3 regions of the Yersinia entomophaga genome follow, and region 1 is predicted to be linked to each of the others. Evidence: predicted binding sites of a transcription regulator. Region 1 holds the regulator's gene; each other region holds the start of a gene.

Region 1 (3,283 bases):
GGAAAGATTACCGGAAAGCATCCCAACCGGTGCCTGAGCAAAAACCGGAGTGCTGACCCATAACATTGCACCCAGTAACGCCGTTTTGCTCCATTTCATCATCAGAATATCGTCCGTAAAGCCTAGGTTTTGACCGCATTCTCAGCTAAAACCGTGGGAACAATCAATCGCTTCGGTAAGGTGAAGACAAAACGCGTCCCCAAACCAATTTCACTCATGACCTCTAAACGCGCATCGTGGTGACTCAGCGCATGTTTAACAATCGCCAGCCCAAGCCCACTTCCGCCGGTTTGCCGCGAACGGGCTTTATCTACCCGATAGAAGCGCTCGGTAAGACGAGGAACGTGCTCCGGCCCAATGCCCGGCCCGTTATCACTGACCTGAAACTGAGCGCCCTGCGGCGTCAATTGCCAGCACACTTCGATTTTTGTACCGGTTGGCGTGTGATTTACCGCGTTATACACCAGATTGGATACGGCACTGCGCAACTGGTCTTCATTACCAAACACTTTAAGCTGTTCATTCACGCGGAAAGTAATCTCATGGCGACCGCTGCTTAACGCCTGAACCTCATGCTGTAGTAGCTTCAGCATCAGTGGAATATCCACTCGCTCATTCATATCCACATTTGGTGCTGCTTCGATTTTTGATAACGTCAATAATTGCTTCACCAAACCGTCCATCCGTTTGGTCTGCTCTTGCATGGTATTCAAGGCTTTACCGCGCAATGCCGCGTCCAGTTCCTGATCGTGCATCATTTCCAGATAGCCTTGCAGTACAGTTAACGGCGTCCGTAATTCATGGCTAACGTTGGCAAAGAAATTTCGCCGCGCGCCTTCCAGTTGACGCATTTGCGTCACATCTCGCGCCACCATCAGTAATTGCCCTTCTGAATAAGGCATAACGCGAAACTCAACGTAATGGCCATTATTAAGCTGCACGGTCAATGGGCGGCTGAATTCCTGCTGTTGCAGATAATGGGTAAATTCCGGGTAACGCAGCAGGTTAAGAATGTGCTGGCCGTTATCTTCCGGCCAACGAAAGCCCAGTAAATTCTGCGCTAATCCATTACACCAAAAGATATTTCCCTCTACGGTCGTCATAACCACCGCATCGGGCAAGGATTCAGCGCCGCTGCGGAAACGTTTTATCAACAGCGCCAGCTCACGCCGCCGCCGCCGATTACGCAGTTGCATCTGATAAAGACCATAAAACAGCGGCTCCCAGCTCCAGCGTCCGGCCGGTGGCGTCATGCTTCGGTCTAACCATAGCCAATGAGAAAGTTTAAGCTGGTTATAAAAATTCCAGATCAGCGCTGCCAATACTGAAACCAGTAATAGCCAAGGGAGATAACCAATGAAAAGCCCGAGCAATAGCGCGGGCAGACAAAAAAGTGCCAGCTCAATAGCCAGCCTTTTCCATGATAAGCGTTCTAGCACGACACATTCTCCGGCACTACATACTTAATAGCGCGTTGAGAAACGGTATCCGGTGCCCCGGACGGTTTGCACCATTTTGTCATGCCCTTCGGATTCAAGCGCCTTGCGTAAACGGCGGATATGGACATCAACAGTGCGGTCTTCCACATAAACGTTAGTGCCCCAAACATAATTTAGCAACTGCTCGCGGCTGTAAACCCGCTCCGGGTGAGTCATAAAGAAATGCAGTAATTTAAACTCGGTTGGCCCCATGTCTAACGCTTTTTCGTTAGCCATGACCCGATGAGAAGAAGGATCGAGACTTAACCCTTGCATTTCAATCACCTCTTCCACGGCCATCGGTGAAATTCGGCGCATCACCGCTTTGATTCTGGCAACAAGCTCTTTGGGAGAAAAAGGCTTGGTAATGTAATCGTCGGCTCCCACTTCCAGCCCGCGCACCCGATCCTCTTCTTCACCGCGGGCGGTCAGCATCATCACCGGAATATCCCGGGTCATGGCTTCACGTTTCATATGCTTGATAAACTGAATCCCAGAGCCGCCTGGCAACATCCAGTCTAGCAGTACCAAATCAGGGAAAGGCTCGGACAAGCGCGTAACCGCGCTGTCATAATCTTCGGCTTCTAACGGTTGGTAGCCGTTTTGCTCCAGCACAAAACACACCATCTCGCGAATCGGCGCTTCGTCTTCCACCACCAGTATGCGTCTTGCCATCGTCAATCCTGCCAATATGTTAGCGGTTGCTATTTGATTTCCGCGCCATTATGCGTCAGTTTTATGACAGTTTTATGAAAAAAACCATCCCTTTGCAGCCAATAAGCATAGCGGCTAACCGAAAGGGTGTTGCAAGGTTATTTCAGCAACTTTGCGAAGCCGTTCTGGGATTTCAACCAATCCTCCTTTTTAACCGCGACATCCCCTTCTCAACGTTTATAATCAGCGCCATTGATTACCTGCCCTAGCGGGAGTTTTATGCGCATTATACATACCTCAGACTGGCACTTAGGCCAGTATTTCTTCACCAAAAGCCGGGCGGCGGAGCATCAGGCTTTTTTACGCTGGCTAATCCAAAAAGTTGAAGAACATCAGGTTGATGCGTTAATTGTTGCCGGCGATATCTTCGACACAGGTTCGCCACCGAGCTACGCCCGCGAGTTATATAACCGGTTTGTGGTCGATCTTCAGCCGACGGGCTGTCAGTTAGTGGTTCTTGGCGGTAACCATGATTCTGTCGCAACCTTAAATGAGTCACGCGAACTGTTGGCCTATCTCAATACCAAGGTGATTGCCCACGCCAGCAACGATCTGGAACAACAGGTTTTCATTCTACACGATCGTGAAGATCAGCCCGGAGCCATTCTGTGTGCGATCCCTTTTCTACGCCCAAGAGATCTGATCGCCAGTCAGGCGGGAGAATCCGGATCGCAAAAACAATTAGCACTACAAGAAGCCATCGCGGCACATTATCAGCAGCTTTATCAAACGGCGGTCAACCTGCGCAAGCGGCTAGCATTACCCTTGCCCATTATCGCCACGGGTCACTTAACGACCGTAGGCGTCAGCACCTCCGACTCAGTTCGAGACATTTATATCGGCACGCTTGACGCCTTCCCTGCTCAGGCTTTCCCCCCCGCTGATTATATCGCTCTGGGCCATATCCACCGCGCTCAGCAGGTAGCAAAGTCGGAGCATATTCGCTATAGCGGCTCCCCGATTCCTCTCAGTTTTGATGAACTGAATAAAGAGAAGAGCGTATTTTTGGTGGAGTTCTCAGGGCAAAGCCTTGCCGGGGTGGAGACTCTGACTGTCCCGCAGTGGCAACCGATGCAATTAATCAAAGGGGA
Region 2 (3,283 bases), 180 kb from region 1:
CGACGGTAAGGTATGTTCTGGCAAATAGCCGCTGGCACCGCGATGTGCGATGACAATTTTCTCTGCGGCCTGAGCTACTCCGGCCATTGATGAGGCCAGAATAATGCCAGCTACCAAGGCTTTAACGTGAGTTTGCATGGTTTACCTACTCCACTTTTGGTTTTAGGGTACAAAAAAGGCCGTGTCGCCAAAGATAACGGCACGGCCTGAAACGCTGAGATTGACTACCGAGCCTTAGTTAGCGCGGTTTTTTGCCATCTCTTCGTGATGTTTTTTCTCGCTGAACATAACGACGATCAGTAATAGAACCGCCAGAATGCTGCCGCCAATCATCACCATAAAGCCGCCGTCCCAACCGAAGAAGTCAACGGTATAACCAACGATGGCGCTAGCTGCAACCGATCCGCCCAGATAACCGAACAGACCGGTGAAGCCCGCCGCAGTGCCTGCCGCTTTCTTCGGTGCCAGTTCCAGCGCATGCAGACCAATCAGCATTACTGGGCCATAAATCAGGAAGCCGATGGTGATCATACAGGCCATATCAATGCCTGGGTTGCCGACCGGGTTCAGCCAGTAAATGATGGTGGCAATAGTGACCAGTATCATAAAGAACACGCCGGTTGCACCGCGGTTACCTTTAAACACTTTATCGGACATCCAGCCGCACAGCAGCGTTCCTGGAATCCCGGCATATTCATACAAGAAATAGGCCCATGAGGATTTATCCAGAGCGAAGTGTTTCACTTCTTTCAGGTAGGTTGGTGACCAGTCCAGAATGCCGTAACGCAGCAGGTATACGAATACGTTGGCAATGGCGATATACCACAGCAATTTATTCGGCAGAATGTATTGCATGAAGATCTGTTTAGCCGTCAGTTCTTCTTCTGCTTCTTTCGAGTAATCGTCTGGATAGTCGTTTTTGTACTCTTCAATCGGTGGTAAACCGCAGGATTGAGGGGTATCGCGCATCAGACCGAAAACGATCAACGCCACTAAAATGGCACCGAAAGCAGGCATATATAACGCGGCTTTCCAGTCGTTAAACCAGGCCATCCCCAGCAGGAACAGCAATGGCGGCAGACCACCACCGACGTTATGGGCGCAGTTCCAAACGGATACGATGCTGCCACGCTCTTTCTTCGACCACCAGTGAACCATGGTTCGACCGCACGGAGGCCAGCCCATTCCCTGGAACCAACCGCACAGGAAGAGTAGAACGAACATCACGGCAATGCTGGAGGTAGCCCAAGGGACAAAGCCCATAAACAGCATCACGGCGGCGGCCAGAATCAAACCGGCGGAGAGAAACACGCGTGGGTTTGAGCGGTCGGAAACCGAACCCATGATAAATTTAGAGAAACCGTAAGCAATGGAAATACCGGATAAGGCAAAACCCAAATCCCCACGGGAGAAGCCCTGCTCGATCAAATACGGCATGGCCAATGTAAAGTTTTTGCGAACCAAATAATAGGCAGCGTAACCGAAGAAGATGCCCATAAATATTTGCCAGCGTAATCGGCGATAAGTCGGATCAATCCGATCTTCTGACAGCCGGGCTTGGTGAGCCGCAGGCTTAAATATACTCAACATGAGTGCCTCCAATGGCGTTATACGTACTTTTTGATCCCAGCATAGCCTGGTGTCTAGCGGGTGGTTGAACTGCCAACCTGGTTATCGTTTATGTTCTATAACGAGCGCAATGCTAGATAAAAACGCGTTGTTTATCTGTGAGGGATGGCGCAATTGTTACAGTTTTATGTAAGCGGGTGCGATTTTGAGCGATTGGTTAACGATTTGAAATAAAAAGTGGGTGCTCCTGTGTGACTTTGATCACAATCATGGTTTTTATCCATCATTTGGTTTTCGTTTTTGGTTCGTTTTTGTTCCTTATCAAACAATGACCCTAATTATTGTGTCTCAATAGATGTAAAATTGACCGCCAGGCGGTTGTCTATAGAGTGGGGTCTTTCATGACGAACAGTTCTCCTTACAGCGAAACGGATGTCATCATCATTGGCGGCGGCGCCACCGGTGCGGGCATAGCTAGAGACTGCGCCCGCCGTGGGTTAGGCTGTATTTTACTGGAGCGACACGACATCGCTACCGGTGCGACTGGCAGGAATCACGGCTTGCTGCACAGCGGCGCGCGCTATGCGGTAACCGACGGCGAATCAGCCAAAGAATGTATTGAAGAGAATCGTATCCTCAAACGTATTGCCCGCCACTGTATTGAACCAACCAATGGCTTGTTTATCACGCTGCCAGAAGATTCTCTCGAATATCAGCAGCAATTTATCACCCGCTGCCAGTTGGCGGGTATTGACGCGGAAGCGATCGATCCGGCGTTGGCGCTGCGAATGGAACCGGCGGCCAATCCGGCCATGATTGGTGCAGTTAAAGTACCTGACGGCACCGTTGACCCTTTCCGTCTCACCGCCGCCAATATGCTGGACGCTCGCGAACATGGCGCTAATGTACTGACATATCATGAAGTTATTGGTCTTATCCGTCAGGGTGACCGAGTGACCGGCGTGAGCGTTTTCGATCACAAAAACCAGCGCCAGTATAAAATTCATGCCCGAATCGTGGTTAACGCCGCAGGCATTTGGGGGCAACACATTGCCGAGTATGCCGATCTGCGAGTGCGAATGTTCCCTGCGAAAGGCGCGTTACTGATTTTGGGGCACCGCATTAATAACATGGTGATTAACCGTTGCCGCAAACCGGCCGACGCCGATATTTTAGTGCCGGGAGACACTATTTCACTGATCGGTACGACCTCAACGCATATTGATTATGACCAGATAGACAACATGATCGTCACGCCACAGGAAGTGGATATTTTGATTCGGGAAGGATCGAAACTGTCGCCGAAACTGGCGGCAACCCGCATTTTACGCGCCTATGCTGGCGTTCGTCCTCTGGTCGCCAGCGACGACGATCCGAGCGGCCGTAACGTTAGCCGCGGTATTGTTTTGCTGGATCACGCCAGCCGCGATGGGCTGGAGGGTTTTATCACCATTACTGGTGGCAAATTAATGACTTACCGGTTAATGGCAGAATGGGCGACGGATAAAGTGTGTGAAAAACTGGGGCATCAGGCCAGTTGCACCACGGCACAAGAGCCGCTGCCCGGTTCTCGCCAGTCCGCAGAACAGACTTTACGTAAGGTTGTTTCTCTGCCAGCCAGTATTCGCGGCTCTGCGGTTTATCGTCACGGAGATAGAGCCACTCAATTATTGGACGGTAATCGGCTGGATAATAGCCTGGTATGCGAATGCGA
Region 3 (3,283 bases), 300 kb from region 1:
GGCGCGCGGAATATCCAGCACTTCCAGCATGCGCTCATCCCAATCCAACTGATGAATGTTGAACATCATGGTACGAGATGCGTTGGTGAAATCCGTGACGTGTACCCGTCCTTGGGTCATCTTCCACACTAACCATGTGTCCACGGTACCGAATAATAGTTCGCCGCGTTTGGCGCGTTCACGAGCGCCTTCCACGTGATCCAGAATCCATTTCACCTTAGTGCCGGAGAAATAGGGATCAACCACCAGGCCGGTATTGTGGCGGATATACTCTTCCAGCCCGTCTTTTTTCAGTTTTTCGCAGATTTCTGCGGTGCGACGACACTGCCAGACAATGGCGTTATAAATTGGCTTACCGGTTTCTTTTTCCCATACGATGGTGGTTTCACGCTGGTTGGTGATACCGATACCGGCGATTTGATCGGAGCGAATATCGGCTTTTGCCAGCACTTCTACCAGAGTTGAGCTTTGCGTAGCCCAGATTTCCATTGGGTCGTGTTCAACCCAGCCGGCTTTTGGATAAATTTGGGTAAATTCCCGTTGGGAAACGCTCACGATGTTGGCGTCATGATCCAGCACAACGGCGCGGGAGCTGGTGGTGCCTTGGTCGAGAGCAACGATGTATTTTTTTTCAGTATTATTTTCTGTTGTCATAATAATAAGCCTGCTTTAGTTACCGTTTATTCCAGTGTCTGGATTACGCTTTACGTTCGGTGGTGCTGGTGGAAGCATCTTCTTCCACAACGCAGACGTCACATGGCAAATGGCGGCCAATCAGTGCGCGGTAGCCGAATGCACCTAATAATGCGCCTACTATAGGTCCGAAAATCGGTACCAGGAAGTAAGGAATATCACGCCCGCCCGTGAAGGCGATATCGCCCCAGCCAGCCAGATAAGCAAATACCTTAGGGCCGAAATCACGAGCCGGGTTCAACGCAAAGCCAGTCAATGGCCCCATCGAAGCACCAATAACCGCAATCAGGATACCAATCAGCAGGGGAGCCAGCGGGCCGCGTGGAATGCCGTTACCGTCGTCGGTCAACGCCAGAATCAGGCACATCAGAATGGCGGTAATCACGGTTTCAACCAGGAAAGCTTGGAAAACGGTGATGTGGGCATTTGGGTAAGTAGAGAAAATTCCTGCCAGATTCAGGCTTTCGCTACCGCCGCGTACCACTTGGTGGGTTTGTTCGAAATCAACAAACAGGCCGTAGTACAGGCCGTAGACCAGAGCCGCGCCGCAGAATGCGCCAACAACCTGAGCCACAATATAAGGAAGGACTTTTTTGCGATCAAAACAGGCAAACAGCCACAGAGCGATAGTGACGGCGGGGTTAAGGTGCGCCCCTGAAATGGCTGCCGTTAGATAAATGGCCATGGCGACGCCTAGACCCCAGATAATACTGATTTCCCATTGGCCGAAACTTGCACCGGCTAATTTTAATGCGGCAACACAGCCAACGCCAAAAAATATCAGCAAAGCGGTGCCAAGAAATTCCGCAATGCACTGGCCTTTTAGGGTCGGACTTGATGTTTGGCTCATAGTGATGTCCTACAGACAGAGAGTTATAGGGTATTTATTGTTTTTTCCCCAAATTCATCCTTGGGGTTTATGTGAATTTATCGTTAACGAGCACAAACGAGAAATAGCGAAATCGAAATCTGTGTGCCTTGTCATAAAAATGAGCGAATTCGCGTAACGCGTGGGTGTTAGTGCTTTCTGAAAGTGTGATCAGACCAGTGCTTTTACTTTCCATTGTTGTAAATATGTAAAATATGACGCGATAACAGGCCGCAGGTTTTCAGCATTTGCTGATAGTGGCGCTAGGTAAATTGCGAGAGACTGTGCTTTGTGCCGGTATGTCGCTAGACAGGGGGAGACAGGCTACATACAATCGTTTTAATCAAGCTGCGCCGCTGTTTACGGGGGCGCGTTAAAATACAGCGCTTGTTACCGAGTTCGATGAATATATAGCGCGATGGATATTCGCAGTGGTTGCATCTTCAAAATGCGACCGCTACCAATAGATGTACGCCTTGCGATCATGAGGGGACTAAAGAATGTCATTTGAAGTATTTGAGAAACTGGAAGGTAAAGTTCAGCAGGCGATTGATACCATCACTTTGTTGCAGATGGAAATTGAAGAGCTGAAAGAAAAAAACAACACCCTGTCCCAAGAGGTTCAGGACGCAGCGGGTAACCGTGAAGCGTTAGTGCGTGAAAATGAGCAGCTAAAGCAAGAACAGCACGTATGGCAGGATCGTCTGCGCGCACTGCTGGGTAAAATGGAAGAGGTCTGAGGTTATTCTCGGCATCCATAGCGCTGGCAACCGATTAAGCGCAAAAGCAAAAGGGCGATATTTATATCGCCCTTTCTTATAGAATTCGTTTGGTATAACCGAGTCGGTGTTATTCGATATCCAGCGGATCTTCCGACAGAATAATCCCTGTATTATCAGCATACAGATGATCGCCGGAGAAGAAAGTTACGCCGCCGAAGTTCACGCGAATATCGCTTTCGCCGATGCCTTCGCTAGCAGCACCTACCGGAATAGCAGCCATAGCCTGAATGCCAATGTCCAGTTCGGCCAGATCGTCTACCTGACGGACGGCACCGTAAACCACAATGCCTTCCCATTCATTCGCGGCCGCCAAGCTAGCCAATTCTGCGTTGACCAGCGCTCGGCGCACTGAACCACCTCCGTCAACGACCAGCACGCGTCCACGCCCGTTCTCCTCAAGTAGGTCAAAGAGTAACCCGTTGTCTTCGAAGCATTTTACGGTCGTGATTTGGCCACCAAATGAAGTACGTCCGCCAAAATTGGAGAACAGAGGTTCTACCACATTTATCTCTTCATGATAGATGTCACAGAGTTCGGAAGTATCATATTTCATAGGATTAATGTCTGGTTGCGGCTGGGATAGTCAGTATATCCCTTTCTGGCTACTGTTGGCAAAATCATCAATTGTTAAATTCTGCCAATCCGCAGGGTTTTCTGGGAATTGGCAGAAAAAGGCGCGTTAGTTAAATACCAGACCAACGGCAAACAGGATATTGGTGAGCAGCGCAGCTTTTACCATATGTTCCAGCATCGGACGCATGCCTGCGGCGGTTGGCTCGCGCAGTACATAAATCGCGTGTTTTACCAGTAGCGGAATAGCCAGAACAAAGATCCAGCCGGTCCAGCGGTGCAGATAAAGCAGGCTAAACAACGCCAGACAGGCAATCGCGGCGGTGATTAATACGGCGTGATAATAACGGGCGCGCTGTGGGCCCAAACG

The links. The regulator PhoB, encoded in region 1, activates phosphate uptake and scavenging genes when phosphate is short. The targets are predictions, from matches to a motif close to CTGTCATAAAACTGNCNNAT.
Region 2: a site for PhoB is predicted at 1,744-1,763, ahead of glpT (glycerol-3-phosphate transporter). Genes of this name have one in related genera too.
Region 3: a site for PhoB is predicted at 1,672-1,691, ahead of PL78_RS07875 (MIP/aquaporin family protein). Genes of this name have one in related genera too.

The regions. Positions count from the first base shown of each region.
Region 1 covers NZ_CP010029.1:1,432,813-1,436,095, forward strand. The annotation lists gene PL78_RS06505 (PstS family phosphate ABC transporter substrate-binding protein) at 1-99, opposite strand, end outside; gene phoR (phosphate regulon sensor histidine kinase PhoR) at 123-1,439, opposite strand; gene phoB (phosphate response regulator transcription factor PhoB) at 1,464-2,153, opposite strand; gene sbcD (exonuclease subunit SbcD) at 2,412-3,283, shown strand, end outside.
Region 2 covers NZ_CP010029.1:1,611,478-1,614,760, reverse strand. The annotation lists gene glpQ (glycerophosphodiester phosphodiesterase) at 1-138, opposite strand, end outside; gene glpT (glycerol-3-phosphate transporter) at 235-1,590, opposite strand; gene glpA (anaerobic glycerol-3-phosphate dehydrogenase subunit A) at 1,971-3,283, shown strand, end outside.
Region 3 covers NZ_CP010029.1:1,728,804-1,732,086, reverse strand. The annotation lists gene glpK (glycerol kinase GlpK) at 1-654, opposite strand, end outside; gene PL78_RS07875 (MIP/aquaporin family protein) at 698-1,543, opposite strand; gene zapB (septal ring assembly protein ZapB) at 2,062-2,301, shown strand; gene rraA (ribonuclease E activity regulator RraA) at 2,411-2,896, opposite strand; gene PL78_RS07860 (1,4-dihydroxy-2-naphthoate polyprenyltransferase) at 3,023-3,283, opposite strand, start outside.